2 regions of the Bacillus sp. AFS017336 genome follow, and region 2 is predicted to be linked to the other one. Evidence: riboswitches for the same ligand, from Rfam matches in the RefSeq annotation. Region 2 holds a riboswitch; the other holds the start of a gene.
The links. Region 2 has a riboswitch for S-adenosylmethionine ahead of metK (methionine adenosyltransferase). Riboswitches for the same ligand answer to the same signal wherever they lie in the genome.
Positions count from the first base shown of each region.

Region 1 (8,541 bases), on a different contig from region 2:
GTTGTCCACCTAATTCATCGTTATCTTTTCCTGCAATACCACTTCTGCCATTTCCATCTGCAAATTGTGATTTTGTATTTGCAGTATGGCTGTTGTTTCTAGCATTTTGACCGCCTTGGTTTGCGTTCATACCAACATTTCTATTAATCTGACCGCCACCTTCTGCTCTTTGTTCAACTTGGATGCGGTTCTCTTTAATTTCAATATTGATAAAATTGAAGTTGATTGAGTCATTTGCACTACTTGCTATTAACTCTTGTATTTCATCTTTTAAAGCTTTGAAATCTTCAAAATCTGCTGCCATATTGTAAAACCCCTTTTTTATTTGTACTTTCACTATATTCATATTTAGTAGTTTCTGATTAGACTTTTAATAGTTTTAAAGAAATTTTACAGAAAAATGGTAAAAATACGCATTTAAACTAATGGGAGTAATCTTCATAATTGTGGAATTCTTTTTTTATGAAACATAACTAATCACATCGAATATTCATTATTTCATATTTAAATCATAGATTAGTAATGGAGTGTGATATTGTTGAAACATTTTTTAATTAAAATTTTAAAATCATTTATTGGCACGATTGTCCTTGACTTGTTTTTACTAACATTTTGTTTAGTAATGGGTAGTATTTTTCAAGTTTTGCATTCGTTTACTTGGTTTGGATTTCAAATTATTGTTTTACCATTTAGCATCCTGGCTTTTGTAATTTCGATTGTTTATTTTAGTAAAAAAGAGGAAGAAGATGTACCGGAACTTGTAGAAGAAATAAATAGTGAGCATTCATCAAGAATGGAAAAATATCATCAGCCAGAAAATAATTGAACTGAGGTGGTTTAATGGACCTCGATAATATTGTTATTCAAAATATTGAAGAGCGGATCAAACGTTTGAGAAATAGACAAGAAGAAAATGGTTCATGGGAATTTGTGTTTGAAGGAGCTTTATTAACAGATAGCTTTATGATTTTACTTATGAAGGATCTAGGTTACGAAAACAATCAGTTAATTGATGGAATTATTGATCGTATTATCAATCTTCAACATCCGAATGGGGCGTGGAAATTATATGAGGATGAAAAAAATGGTAACTTAAACGCAACCGTACAAGCTTACATAGCTTTATTAGTCTCAAAAAAGTATACAAAAGATCATTCGAGTATGAAGAAAGCAGAAAAATTCATTCGAGAAAATGGTGGAATAAAAAAAACACATTTTATGCTTAAAATGATTCTTGCCATTCACGGTTTAATTGCCTATCCAAAGTTGTTTTACTTTCCAATGAGCTATTTTTTATTGCCTGATAAAATGCCATTAAGTTTATTTGATTTAAGTAATTATGCTAGGGTTCATTTAGTACCTATGATTCTATGTATTAATAAACGTTTTAAAGTGAAATTAGAAGATGATCTAAATATTGATAATCTTTTAGAAGACAGTGAAATGGAATGGTTTAACGAAGAGCGGGGGACATTTTATCAATTTATTCTTGAAGAAGGGAAGAAGCTTGCTTCCTATCCTTTATATTTTCATCAAAAAGGCTATGAAAAGGCTGAACGATTTATTTTAGATCGGATTGAAACAAATGGAACCTTTTATAGCTATGCTAGTTCTACATTTTATATGGTTTATGCTTTGATGGCTTTAGGATATAAAGTTTCATCTTCCGTCATTCAAGATGCACTACAAGGACTCCTTTCATATGCGACGAATACAGATGCTGGACTTCATATTCAAAATTCACCATCAAAAGTTTGGGATACAGCTTTATTGTCATATGCAATTCAAGAAGCGGGTTATTCAAATAATGATCCGATTATTTCAAAATCTATTCATTACTTACTTTCTAAACAACAAGATTTGATTGGTGACTGGTCTGTACATGCTAAAAATTTAAGCCCTGGTGGCTGGGGATTTTCTGATGTGAATTCATTTATACCAGATAATGATGATACCGGTGCCGTGTTGAGGGCACTATCAAGAAGTGCAATGGATCAACCAAACTTTCAAGAAAGTTGGTTAAAAGGCGTTCATTTTTTACTTGGATTGCAAAATGACGATGGTGGTTGGGGAGCATTCGAAAAAAACGTAACGAATAAGTGGCTTACTCATTTACCGATTGAAAATGCAAAAGATGCGATTATTGATCCTTCTACTCCTGATTTAACAGGGCGTATATTGGAGTTTATTGGCAACTATACATCAATTTCTAATGATGACCGAATTGTTAAAAAAGCAGTTGATTGGTTGTTTAAAAACCAGAAATCAAATGGTAGTTGGTATGGTAGATGGGGAATTTGTTATTTATATGGTACGTGGGCAACAATTACTGGTTTAAGAGCTGTGGGGGTTTCTAAAAATCATGAAGCAATTAAAAAAGCTGAGAAATGGTTAGTTTCGATTCAAAATGAGGACGGAGGTTGGGGAGAATCAGGATTTTCAACGGTTAAAGGTTCTTATATTCCATTAAAGTATAGTACACCTAGTCAAACTGGTTGGGCAATTGATGCCTTACTGACAATTCGAAATAAAGATGATGAAGTGATTAGAAGAGGGATTAACTATTTAGTCTCTCAAAATGAAATTTCTAATAAGGCGCTATCATATCCTACAGGACTTGGACTACCAGGTCAGTTTTATATTAATTATCATAGCTATAATGAAATCTACCCTTTAGTTGCATTAGCACACTTTAAAAATAATTAAATAATAACATTATGTAAAGTGAATAAATTTATTTTTGGAAATTTTTCAATAAATGGCTTTCTTTTATCATATAAATATAGTAAACTATCTTCATTGAATAAAAAAACTAAATAATCCTTATCGAGAGTGGTGGAGGGACTGGCCCTTTGAAACCCGGCAACTTTAGCTTATGCTAAAAAGTGCTAAATCCAGCATGTTTAAAACATGAGAGATAAGGCGTAAAATTAAACTTTAACGTCATTCTTTCATTTTTTGAGAGAATGGCGTTTTTTATTTTATATAAACAGGAAGTGATGAAATGGGCTTGTTGGAAAAGTTAAGTAATGGAATTGTTTTAGGTGATGGTGCAATGGGTACACTTTTGTATTCAGGAGGGCTACACAGTTGCTTTGAAGAACTCAATATTACTGAACGGGATCGAATCATTCATATTCATGAACAATATATAGATGCTGGTGCAGAAGTAATTCAAACAAATTCGTACGGTGCAAATGCTGGAAAGCTAAGACAATATGGGTTAGAGAAGTTAGTAAAACAAATCAACCAAATGGCTGTAAGAAATGCTAGAGCTGCTTCGAAGGGAAGAGCCTTAGTTATTGGTGGTATTGGTGGAATGAAATATGTTGGATCTACGTTTACAACTCCTTTAGAACGGGAAATGATGTTGCTTGAGCAAGCTTCAGCACTTCTAGAAGAAGGCGTAGATGGAATCATGCTTGAAACATTTTATGATGAAAATGAATTATACGATGCTGTAAATTTACTAAGAGGAAGAACGGATTTACCGATTATTTCTCAAGTAACGCTACAAGAAATTGGGATTATGCAAAGTGGCCAATATATTGAGAAAATACTTCCTAGATTAGTTGATTTGGGGGCGGATGTAGTCGGTATCAATTGTCATTTAGGACCACTACATATGCTAGAATCGCTAAATACAGTATCATTACCAACAAATGGTTACTTATCAGCATTTCCAAATTCAGGCTTACCATTGTATGCAGAAGGGAAATACGAATACAAATCGAATCCAGAATATTTTGAAGATATGGCTAAACCGTTTGTTGAACAAGGAGTAAGACTAATCGGTGGGTGCTGTGGTACTACACCGGCACATATTGCGGCTTTACGAAAAAAGATTGATACTTTACAACCCGTTACAAAAAAAGAAGTGAAGAGCCGAACGATTAAAATTACAATCCCAAAGCAAGTAGAACAAAAGGATGAGACTTTGCCAGAAAAAGCAAAACAGAAAACGACGATTATCGCTGAACTTGATCCTCCGAAAACTTTACAAACGAGAAAGTTTTTTGAAGGAGCAAAGGCGTTACATTCTGCAGGAGCTGATGCGATTACGTTAGCAGATAATCCACTAGCTTCACCGAGAATATCGAATGTGGCAATGGCTTCTCTGTTACAAAGATTAGACGTTCCAGTCTTAACTCATTTGACTTGTCGTGATCGCAATATGATTGGACTTCAATCTCATTTAATGGGGTTATCGACTTTAGGTTTAAACGAAATTCTTGCGATTACAGGAGACCCAGCTAGAGTCGGAGATTTTCCTGGCGCAACTTCAGTTTATGATGTAGCATCACTTGATCTTATTCGAATGATTAAAGAAATGAATGAAGGCAGACTTTATTCAGGTAAAAGCTTAGGAAATGGAACGAGATTTTCAGTTGCCGCTGCTTTTAACCCAAATATTCGAAAATTTGATGCCGCGATCAAAAGACTTGAGAAAAAGGTTGAAGCAGGAGCGGATTATTTCTTAACTCAGCCTATATATGATTTTGAAACAATTGATAAGTTATACGAAGCGACACGTCATATTAAGCAACCAATTTTTATCGGCATTATGCCATTAGTTAGTAAAAGAAATGCCGACTTTATTCATTATGAAGTTCCTGGAATAACTTTATCAGATGAAGTAAGGAACCGAATTTCATCAGTTGAACCAGAAAAGGCAATCGATGAAGGGAAAAAAATTGCAAAAGAACTTATTAATTATGCAAAAGATAAATTTAATGGCATTTATTTAATTACACCATTTTTGAAGTATGAAATAACAGAAGACTTAATTCATTTTACTAAAAGCAGCAATAAAGAGGGGATACAACTATGAAACAATTAGATATAGCTTTAAAAGAGAAAATATTACTTCTTGATGGTGCAATGGGAACGATGATTCAGCAACGTGATTTAACTGCAGATGATTTTGGTGGGGAAGATTATGAAGGCTGTAATGAATATTTAGTTGTAACTAGACCAGATGTTATTCAAGAGATTCATGAGGAGTATATAAACGCAGGATCTGACATTATCGAAACGAATACTTTTGGGGCCACAAATATTGTTTTATCTGATTATAATTTACAGCATTTAGATATTGAATTGAATGAAATAGCAGCAAAAATTGCAAAGCAAGCAGTTGAAGCATCTGGTAAAGATGTTTTTGTAGCAGGTGCGATGGGGCCTACAACAAAAGCAATTAGTGTTACAGGAGGCGTAACATTTGATGAATTGATTACCTCATACAATCGTCAAGCAACTGGATTAATCAATGGTGGCGTAGATGTTTTACTAGTTGAAACTTGTCAAGATATGCGAAATGTTAAAGCTGCTTGCATTGGAATTAGTAATGCCTTTACAGAATTAAATATAAAATTACCAGTTATGATTTCAGGAACAATCGAACCGATGGGGACGACTTTAGCAGGTCAAACGATTGATGCTTTTTATTTAGCAATTGAGCATATTTCTCCGATTTCAGTTGGATTAAACTGTGCAACAGGGCCTGAGTTTATGAGGGATCATGTACGCTCATTGTCGGATCTTTCTGAGACATTTGTTTCTTGTTATCCTAATGCTGGCTTACCAGATGAAGATGGACATTATCATGAATCTCCTGAATCATTAGCGAAAAAAGTACGTGATTTTGCTGAGCAAGGTTGGATTAATATTATTGGAGGTTGTTGTGGTACGACTCCTGAGCATATTAGAGCAATGAAAGAGGCGGTATCTGGAATTAGTCCTCGTCAGCCTAAAAAAAGATTGGACCACGCAGTTAGTGGATTAGAGTCACTTCAATATGACGATAGTATGAGACCACTATTTGTAGGTGAAAGAACAAACGTAATCGGATCACGTAAATTTAAAAAATTAATAGCCGACGGAAAATTTGAGGAAGCTTCAGAAATCGCTAGAGCTCAAGTGAAAAAAGGAGCACATGTCATCGACGTATGTATGGCAGATCCAGACCGTGATGAAGTTGAAGACATGGAGAATTTTGTAAAGCAATTGGTTAATAAAGTGAAAGTACCAATCATGATTGATTCGACTGATGAAAATGTAATTGAATTAGCACTTACTTATATTCAAGGGAAAGCGATCATTAATTCGATCAATCTTGAAGATGGAGAAGAGCGATTTGAGAAAATCTTACCTTTCATCCATAAATATGGTGCTGCTGTCGTAGTCGGTACGATTGATGAAGATGGAATGGCTGTATCGGCTGAACGAAAATTAGAAATTGCAAAAAGAAGTTATCAATTATTAACAGAAAAATATAAAATTCGTGCTACTGACATTATCTTTGATCCACTAGTTTTTCCTGTTGGAACAGGTGATACACAATATATTGGATCTGCAAAAGCAACAATTGATGGCATTAAATTAATAAAAGATGAATTTCCAGAGTGTTTAACGATTTTAGGCTTAAGTAATATTTCGTTTGGTTTACCAAATACTGGTCGCGAAGTGTTAAATGCAGTTTTCTTATACCATTCAACAAAGGCGGGACTAGATTACGCAATCGTGAATACTGAGAAACTAGAACGATTTGCTTCTATCCCAGCAAAAGAACGTGAGCTTGCTGAGGAATTATTATTCCATACTTCACAAGAAACATTAGATAAGTTTGTAGAGCATTTTAGAAATTCAGTAAAAAAAGAAGAAAAACCAAAAGAACAGCTTCCAATTGAAGAAAGATTAGCAGCATGTGTGATTGAAGGCTCGAAGCAAGGACTAATAGAAGACTTACAAACTTGTATCGAACGCGGAGACATACCTTTAAATATTATAAATGGTCCTCTTATGACAGGTATGGATGAAGTTGGAAGACTTTTCAATAATAATGAACTAATTGTTGCTGAAGTATTACAAAGCGCAGAAGTTATGAAAGCATCAGTAACCTTTTTAGAACAATTTATGGAGAAAACTGAGAGCTCTCGAAAAGGAAAAGTCATATTGGCGACTGTAAAAGGTGATGTTCATGATATTGGTAAGAACTTAGTTGATATTATTTTAACGAATAATGGATTTGATGTTGTAAATTTAGGCATTAATATTCGACCAGACGATTTAATTACAAAAATTCGTGAAAATAAACCAGACATTATCGGATTATCAGGCTTACTAGTAAAATCAGCACAACAAATGGTAATTACTGCTGGCGATTTAAAAAATGCCGGGATCGATACACCAATTTTAGTAGGTGGAGCAGCATTAACTAGAAAGTTTACAGAAAATCGCATTCAGCCAATATATGACGGGCTAGTTGCTTATTCAAATGATGCGATGACGGGTTTAGATTTAGCGAATAAAATTGTTAATCCAAATGAATTACAAGTGCTACAAGAAAAGAAAAAAGCAATAAAAAAAGTTGATAACGTCATCGAATTGCCCGTTCCTGAAATTAGTACTACTAGATCAGCAATTCAAAAGTCAGATTGTCTAGTACCTTCTTCATTAACTAAAACTGTCTTAAAGAATATACCAGTAGCTCAAGTGGCACCTTTTATTAATTATCAAATGTTAATCGGACATCATTTGGGTGTAAAGGGTAAATGGGAAAACCAAGAGCGAGGTCAAGAATTATACGAGTTAGTTCAAGAATTCTTAAGAGACGGAAATGAATATTTTGATTGCCAAGTTATCTATCATTTTTTCCCAGCTCAAAGTGATGGAAATGATGTTATTATCTATGACCATGAAACTCTTAAACCGATTGAACGCTTTCAATTTCCTAGACAAAGAAAGGAACCTAATCTATGTATTAGCGACTTCTTAAATCCAGTTGGCGAAGAAATGGATTATGTCGGATTCTTTTCAGTAACTTCAGGACCACGAGTTAGAAATATTGCTGAAAGATTGAAAGAAGAAGGGGAGTATTTAAAGAGTCATGTACTATTCTCCCTAGCGTTAGAATTAGCAGAAGGTTTAGCTGAAAAAACTCACATGTTAATGAGAGAAAAATGGGGATTCCCAGATCAACCAGATTTTACAATGTCTGAACGATTTAAAGCTAAATACCAAGGCGTCAGGGTATCATTTGGTTATCCAGCGTGTCCAAATCTCGAGGACCAAGAAAAACTATTTAAGTTAATTAACCCAAACGATATTGGAATTAAATTGACAGAAGGGTTCATGATGCTTCCTGAAGCATCTGTAACTGCAATGGTATTCTCGCATAAAGATGGAAGATATTTTTCAGTTTAAAAAGAAAGAATAATTATTCATTGTTATCAATAAATCTAAATTTTAGTTTTTAAAAATTAATAAGGTAGTAGTAATTAATTAACTTATCATTCTACTGCCTTTTTTCTAAGAAAAAAGAGGAGTGGAAGTAAAATGCCAGTAATTATCAACAAAGATCTACCTGCTACGGAAATATTAACGAATGAAAACGTTTTTTATATGACGAAAGAACGAGCGGAGACTCAAGATATTCGACCGCTACAAATAGGTATATTAAACTTAATGCCTACTAAAATTGAAACTGAAACGCAAATATTACGTTTAATTGCAAACTCTCCATTACAAGTGGATATTGAT
Region 1 is NZ_NUCO01000011.1:179,778-188,318, forward strand. Features, by position in the region: gene CN601_RS27465 (hypothetical protein) at 1-304, opposite strand, end outside; gene CN601_RS05795 (hypothetical protein) at 539-826, shown strand; gene shc (squalene--hopene cyclase) at 841-2,706, shown strand; SAM riboswitch class I at 2,821-2,924, shown strand; gene CN601_RS05805 (bifunctional homocysteine S-methyltransferase/methylenetetrahydrofolate reductase) at 3,005-4,831, shown strand; gene metH (methionine synthase) at 4,828-8,205, shown strand; gene metA (homoserine O-acetyltransferase MetA) at 8,338-8,541, shown strand, end outside.
Region 1: another riboswitch for S-adenosylmethionine. It lies ahead of CN601_RS05805 (bifunctional homocysteine S-methyltransferase/methylenetetrahydrofolate reductase); the one in region 2 lies ahead of metK (methionine adenosyltransferase).

Region 2 (8,541 bases):
AAAGTTCGATTCTTGTTTTCTTCTGTGTCCTTATCTAGAATTTGAAGACCTAGAAATATATTTTCCTTAATTGTTTTCCAAGGGAACAAATAATCGTGCTGAAGCATGTAACCAATTTCCCCTGATTTTATATTATATGGCTTGCCTTTAAACTTTACTGAACCCTCATATGGTACAAGCAAGGAAGAAATAATAGACAAAAGTGTGCTTTTTCCACATCCACTTGGACCTAGTACTGAAACAAATTCACCCTTTTCAACATTAAACGTTACACCATCCAATATTTTAATTGCTTTTTGCTTTGATAAAAATACATGAGAAATATCATCAATTGTAAGATAGCTCATTTTAATGACCTTCTACTTCTCCGTAGATTTTTCAGCGAATTTTGTATCAACTAATACTGAGTGTGGAACCTCTTTTGGTAATACGCCAGAGTGTTTCATGATCGTTTGAAGATTATTCCACTCATCTTCTTCTAATATTGGATTTGTTGAATAAGAGTTTTGAGACTTATAACGATCAATAACTTTTATTGAAATATCTAAAGGTGTATCTTTAAAGAATGGTGCAACACTTTTTGCGATTTCTTCAGCGGAATGAGAATCAACCCATTGCTCGGCTTCATAAATTGCATCAGTAAATTGTTGAGCTGTTTTAGCATTCTTCTTCAAATAACTTTCTTTTGCTATAAAAGCCGTGTAAGGTACTTTTCCTGATTCTAATCCGAATGAAGCGACGATTTTGCCTCTTCCTTCTTTTTCCATAATACTTGCTGTAGGCTCAAATAATTGTACATATTGTCCAGTCCCTGATGCATATGCATTCGCGATATTAGCAAAGTCGATGTTTTGGATAAGATTCAAATCTTTATGTGGATCAATCCCATGTTTACTTAGGACGTATTCGCCAACCATTTGTGGCATGCCACCTTTTCTTTGCCCTAAAAACGTTGTGCCTTTTAGTTGATCCCAATTAAATGTACCAGTTTGATTTCTCGCTACTAAAAAAGTTCCATCCGTTTGAGTCAGTTGAGCAAAGCTTTTAACTGGATCATTTGCTCCTTGAGCGTATACATAGATTGTTGTTTCAGGACCAACTAATCCAATATCTGCACCGTTTGATAGCACAGCAGTCATTGTTTTATCTCCACCAGCAGTAGTCGTTAATTCAACATCTAATCCATGCTTTTTAAAAATCCCTTCACTTATGGCCACATATTCAGGTGCGTAGAATAATGAATGAGTCACCTCTGCAACTCTTACTTTTGTATTGCCATCTTTTGGTTTATCTTTCGAGCAAGCACCTAAAATAGAAGCAACTAATAAAAATAAAATAACGAACCATTTGATTTTCATTTAATCCCTCCTAATCAAAAATATACAATTAGCCTATGCAATAGGAGAAAATGGGTGAATGCGGAGTTCTGACGTGCAGTTTGACTGAAGAACAGCAGAAATTTTTTGGACAAAAGAAAAAACCTCTCAAAATTCCTTTTTTAGGAAATTAGAGAGGTTTTTATTTATTGCTCTTCGAAAAATATTTTCGAGTATCTTCGCGTATTTCGCTAGGTAAAACAGTTGCTAATTCTTTGTTTAACCACGAAAGTGTTTTACTACGTAAATATTCATGCATTTTTTCTTCTGCAGAGAGCATGACTAAATTGATCGTGCAGGTAGCACTTGGAGTACAACCTTTTTCTCTATATAGATAACCATTATCTTTAATGTTTTTACATTGAAATATGGGTTTAGAACCTTCAACTGCTTCAATTACATCCCAAAAAGAAATTTCTTCTGGAGATTTAGCAAGTTTAAAACCACCTTTAACTCCTGGAACTGAACTTACAATACCAGCTTTAGATAATTTACTAAAAATCTTTGAGAGATATGTATCTGAAACACCTTGAAAGAAGGAAAGTTCCTTTATTCCAATTGGAGAATCTTCAGGAGTATCAATTAAATAAACTAGGCAGTGAAGTGCATACTCAACTCCAACGCTATACTGCATTAAAACACCTTCTTCATAAAAGAGATTATGTTAATTAATCTTAGAAATGTTTTATTTCTTTGTCAAACATTTACTTTTAGAGCAAATAAATGAGTTTGACAAAATAAAAAAAACGATTTATTATGGATTATATCAATCGGCGATTAAGTTAGTCGCCAATTGTTTAATATAATTCTACATCTAAACATTTATTTTTAGAATTAACTTTTTTAGGGGGAAATAAAATGGAACAACAAATTAATTATTATAAGTTAGCACCAGAAGCACTTAAAATAATGATGGAAATGGAAAAGTATACTAAATCAACGGGTATAGACCATAAACTTCGTGAACTTATTAAAATTCGTGCTTCACAAATTAATGGTTGTGCATTTTGCATCGACATGCATACCTCTGAAGCAAGAGAAATAGGTGAAACGGAACAACGTATATATTGTCTTACTACATGGAAAGAGTGTGCTTTTTATACAGATGCAGAAAAAGCAGCATTAGAGTTAACAGAGCATATCACATTGATCCCGAATAAAGGTGTGCCAGGAGAACTCTATAATCGTGTTAGTAAACACTTCAGCGAAAAGGAATATGTAAATCTTGTCCTTATAATCAATCAAATTAATAGCTGGAATAGAATCTCTATATCAATGGGGAATACACCAGCTGAAAGATAATTATGCCTTTATATAAAAAAAGCATCCAAATGAACAGTTTGGATGCTTTTGCATTTTAGGATTTATAATATGGCATTAGATTAATAGCGAAATTTTAACTCTGATTAAAAAGGGCTATCCAAATGTCATTAATTCTGACTTTAGGACAGCCCTTACATTTTTATTTATTAAATTATTTTAAAGGTCCACCAAGCTCAGCTAATTGAGCGTCAAAGCCTTCAAACTTTTTGAAGTTTTCTTGGAATTTTTTTACTAATTCAAGAGCTTTTTGATCATATGCTGATTTATCTTCCCAAGTTGTTGATGGAACTAATACGCTATCAGGTACACCAGGTACATGAGTTGGAATTGCTAATCTGAAAAACTCATCTTGTGTAGTTTCAATGTTGTTTAAATCTCCTTCAAGTGCAGCGTGAACCATTGCTCTTGTGTAAGAAAGATTCATACGTTTACCAACGCCATATTCTCCACCAGTCCAGCCAGTGTTTACTAAGAATACATTTACATTATGTTTTTCAATTTTTTCACCAAGCATTTTTGCATATTCTACAGCTGGAAGCGGTAAGAATGGTGATCCAAAGCATGTTGAGAATGTTACTTGTGGAGATGTAACACCACGCTCAGTACCTGCTAATTTACTAGTAAATCCACTTAAGAAGTGGTACATTGCTTGCTCTTTTGTTAATTTGCTGATTGGAGGTAATACTCCAAATGCATCAGCAGTTAAAAAGATAATTGCATGTGGATGTCCAGCAACGCTTGGCTCAATGATATTTTGAATTGCTTGCATTGGATATGCAGCACGAGTATTTTCTGTTAAAGTTGTATCATCATAGTCAGCTAAACGGCTATCAGATTTAACAACTACATTTTCTAAAACAGTACCAAATTTAATTGCAGAGAAAATTTGTGGCTCTTTTTCAAATGTTAAGTTGATACATTTAGCGTAGCAACCGCCTTCAATATTGAATACACCATTATCTGACCAGCCATGCTCGTCATCACCGATTAATTTGCGGTCTGCATCAGCAGATAATGTAGTTTTACCAGTTCCAGAAAGACCAAAGAATAATGCTACATCGCCTTCGCTACCAACGTTAGCAGAACAGTGCATTGGTAAAACATTATTTTGTGGTAATAGGAAATTCATGATAGAGAAAATTGATTTTTTCATTTCTCCAGCGTATTCAGTACCACCAATTAAGATTATTTTCTTTTCAAATGATACAATAACAAATGCCTCTGAATTTGTTCCATCTACTACTGGGTCTGCTTTAAATGTCGGAGCAGAAACAATTGTAAACTCAGCTTCATGAGTTAGAAGTTCTTGCTCAGTTGGGCGAATAAATAATTGATGAGCAAATAGGTTGTGCCATGCAAATTCGTTAATTACTTGGATAGGTAAACGGTACTCAGTATCTGCGCCAGCAAATCCTTTAAATAAGAATAGTTCGTTACGATCTTTTAAGTAGTTAAGTACTTTGCTATATAATTTTTCGAATACGTCAGCAGAGATTGGTTGGTTTACTGAACCCCAATCGATTAAATTTTCAACAGATGCCTCTTTAACAATAAATTTATCCTTAGGTGAACGTCCAGTATATTTGCCTGTTGAAACGCTAACTGCTCCTGTTGACGTTAAAATTCCTTCTTGTCTTGTTAGGACTTTTTCAACTAACTCAGAAACGCTAAGTTGGTTATACATTTGATTACTAATAAGTAATTCGTTTAATTCAAAGTTTACATCAACTGTCTTCATATACTAATACCATCCTTTAAATATATTTGTCTGCCATGTAGGTATCTCGATAAATAGTATAACACATTTATTTTAATAGTGTATACTATTAGTTAGCAAAATGTGTTATGAATTTCATTAAAAAATAAATTTGAGTAAAATGATTTAATTAATAGGTGTAATTTCGTCAATAGAATATGATAAATAGTAATTTCCATTTAAATAGAAATTAAAAGTTATTGTAGAATTATGTCATAAGTAATGATAAAAGTTGTTGACAAGAAAGTGAAATTTTAATATGATACTTTTCATACGGATACTCTCTTATCCCGAGTAGGTGGAGGGATACAGGCCCTACGAAGCCCAGCAACCTCACTTTTAGTGAAAGGTGCTGAACCTGATGCAAGACTTTTTTTTATGTCTTGAACGATAAGAGCGAAAGGCAAATAACCAAGAACCCTTTCCTCAGGTAATATTTGATAAGAGGAAGGCTTTTTTTTTGCTCAAAACTTAAATACAGTGGCAATTTCGTAATTTACACTGAGTTATCTTTATCTTAAATGGGAAACATAGGAATAGGAACAAACTTTTTATTCTTATGTTGAGAAAAAAGAGATCCGTCAATTCAATTTAGGAGGGGACTCAATGTCACAACGTCGTTTATTTACTTCAGAATCAGTTACAGAAGGACATCCAGATAAAATCTGTGACCAAATCTCAGATTCAATTCTTGATGCAATTTTAGCAAATGATCCGAATGCTCGTGTAGCAGCGGAAACATCAGTTACAACAGGTCTAGTACTTGTTGCAGGTGAAATCACAACTTCTACTTATGTAGATATTCCAAAAATCGTTCGCGAAACAATCCGTGAAATCGGTTATGATCGTGCAAAATACGGATTTGATGCAGATACATGTGCAGTTTTAACTTCTATCGATGAGCAATCAGCAGATATCGCTTTAGGTGTAGACCAAGCGTTAGAAGCACGTGAAGGTAGCATGTCAGATGAAGAAATCGAAGCAATCGGAGCAGGTGACCAAGGTTTAATGTTCGGTTTTGCTGTAAATGAAACACCTGAATTAATGCCACTTCCAATTTCATTATCACACAAAATTGCTCGCCGTTTAACGGAAGTTAGAAAAAATGAAACAGTTTCTTACTTACGTCCAGACGGTAAAACTCAAGTAACTGTTGAGTATGATGAAAACAACAAACCAGTTCGTATTGATGCAATCGTTGTATCAACACAACATGGTCCAGAAGCTACTCAAGCTCAAATCGAAAATGATATTAAAGAACTTGTAATTAAACCAGTTGTACCAGCTGAGTTAATTGATGAAAATACAAAATTCTTTATCAACCCAACAGGTCGTTTCGTAATTGGTGGACCTCAAGGTGATGCAGGTTTAACAGGTCGTAAAATTATCGTTGATACTTACGGTGGATATGCTCGTCACGGTGGTGGCGCATTCTCTGGTAAAGATGCAACTAAAGTTGACCGTTCTGCTGCTTACGCTGCACGTTACGTTGCGAAAAACATCGTAGCTGCTGGCTTAGCTGATAAAGCTGAAGTTCAATTAGCATATGCAATTGGTGTAGCTAAACCAGTTTCAATCGCTATTGATACTTTTGGTACAGGTAAAGTTTCAGAAGAAAAATTAGTTGAAGTAATTCGCAACAACTTCGACCTACGTCCAGCTGGAATTATCAAAATGCTTGACTTACGTCGTCCGATTTACAAACAAACTGCTGCTTATGGTCACTTCGGCCGTACAGATATCGATCTTCCTTGGGAGCGTACTGACAAAGCAGAAGTTTTAAAAACTGAAGCAGGTCTATAATAATAAGATTAAGGCTGAATACGGCATTTGCTGTATTCAGTCTTTTTTTGTTTATACAGAGTTACATTCTAATAGAAGACAAATATAGATAGGCATACTTAAAAATGATTTTTCATAGGTTTAAATGACTAAATCAAAGTTTTAAATGGAGGAACCTATGAAGGCAATAATTTGTACAAAATACGGTCCACCAGAAGTTCTTCAGCTAAAAGAAGTTGAAAAACCTACAATAAATGATGATGAAGTGTTGATAAAAATACACGCAACAACCGTAACAGCAGGAGATGTAAAACTACGAGCCTCAGAATTCCCTTTTATGTATTGGCTACCTTCTCGACTTATGTTTGGCCTAACAAAACCGAGAAATAAAATACCTGGTTGTGAGCTAGCAGGAGAAATCGTCACAGTTGGGAAAAAAGTGAAAAATTTTAAAACAGGTGATCATATTTTCGGGTATAGCGGATTTTCTTTTGGTGCTAATGCTGAATATATTTCTTTACCTGAGCAAGGAGTGCTTACCAAAAAGCCAATTAATATGTCATTCGAGCAAGCTGCAGCTGTGCCTGTCGGGGCAATTACGGCACTACATTTTTTAAGAAGGAGTATTATCCAAAACGGGCAAAGTGTGCTTATTTATGGTGCTTCGGGAAGTGTAGGAACTTATGCGATACAACTCGCAAAATATTTCGGCACAGAAGTTACTGCTGTGTGTAGTACATCAAACTTAGAGTTGGTCAGATCTCTTGGAGCAATAGAAGTGGTAGATTATACAAAGGAAGACGTTACGAAAAGTAGGAAAACTTATGACATTATTTTTGATACGGTAGGCAAGACTTCTTTTTCAGACTGTAAAAAATTACTGAATAAAGATGGGACCTATTTATTAAGTGCAGTATGGAAGCCCTCAGTGTACTTTAAAGCATTTTGGAGTAATTTGACCAGTAATGAAAAAGCCATCCTTGGAGTAGCAAATATGAACAAGGAAGATTTGAATTATATTAAAGCACTTATTGAAGCGGGTAAATTAACATCTGTGATTGATCGGCATTACCCACTTGATCAAATTGCTGAAGCACATCATTATGTAGAACAAGGCCATAAGAAGGGGAATGTAGTAATTAATATTAGGGGTAATAATCAACTTTAAAATCATAATATAAGAATCCCTCAAAAATTGATTTTGAGGGATTCCTAAATTTGCAATCTTTTTTATAGATTTTCATTTTGCTGTCTTATTTCTTCACCAGCTAAAATCATATTTGCTGTTTCAATTTTGCGAAGTTCATCCACTGAATGACCAGGGTCGAGATTATTAAGGTTCGCTTGTATTTTCATTTGCTCTTCATTTATAAGGGGTTTATTTTGTTTAGTCAAATTATTACCTCCATATATATAGTAGAAACGTGAAGAAATTCTTCATAGTAGTTAGTCTTAACGATTTGACTAACTTCATTCAAAAGATGAAAAATCGATCTACTTGCTTAATTCATTAACTAATTTTTGATAGGTGTAAAAAGCAGGCTTAGGTGAATAATCATCCTTCATAATGCCAAATTGATGAAATAGATCGTCTTTTGAGCTATCAGCATCCCTTAAACCGAAAAATTCATAATGAGTAATATTTAGTTCCTGGCGAAGTGCGTAGACCGTTCGAACAACTTTTTCAAGGACGTCTGATTGCTTTGCATACGATCTTTCTATTTGAATAAACGGATTTTTCCCGGTTGGCCATCCATTTTCCGTAATGTGAATTGGAAGTGTTGTTGGGAATCCATTGCGATTTAATGTCTCTCGAAACTTACGTAGTATATTCTCTACTGAGACTGCAATTTCCTCAATTTCCAGTGGTTCCTCAAATACATCCACATAAAAATTATGACCAACATAATCAATTGAATGAATTAATTCATCCCCACCAATTTTCATTAGGTTCTCCCAAAAATGTGGAATTGTTTTTTCTCCTTCAGGAACCGAACCAAACCCGATTTTAACTTTTAAATTATTTTTTGTTATTTCTTCTTTTGCAATGAGTATTCCTTGTACAAGTGCTTCAAATACATATGGTTTCGATCCATCCATAAACGATAAATTAGGTTCGTTCGTAATTTGAATTGATTCAAGAAAAGGACCATATTCTTTAATTACTTTACGAACGAAATTCAACCAATATTCTAGTGACAGGCTTTGCTCCATAAGGCATCCAATTGTTAAATCACCTAATAACCCAGCGTTCTTATAGCGATTTAAAGAATTAAATACTTTTTCTTCCGTTTCTGGACCCAT
Region 2 is NZ_NUCO01000138.1:26,974-35,514, forward strand. Features, by position in the region: gene CN601_RS23395 (ABC transporter ATP-binding protein) at 1-347, opposite strand, end outside; gene CN601_RS23400 (ABC transporter substrate-binding protein) at 360-1,352, opposite strand; gene CN601_RS23405 (RrF2 family transcriptional regulator) at 1,519-2,010, opposite strand; gene CN601_RS23410 (carboxymuconolactone decarboxylase family protein) at 2,235-2,678, shown strand; gene pckA (phosphoenolpyruvate carboxykinase (ATP)) at 2,851-4,437, opposite strand; SAM riboswitch class I at 4,738-4,852, shown strand; gene metK (methionine adenosyltransferase) at 5,062-6,258, shown strand; gene CN601_RS23425 (NAD(P)-dependent alcohol dehydrogenase) at 6,416-7,405, shown strand; gene CN601_RS27125 (hypothetical protein) at 7,468-7,632, opposite strand; gene CN601_RS23430 (glycoside hydrolase family protein) at 7,732-8,541, opposite strand, start outside.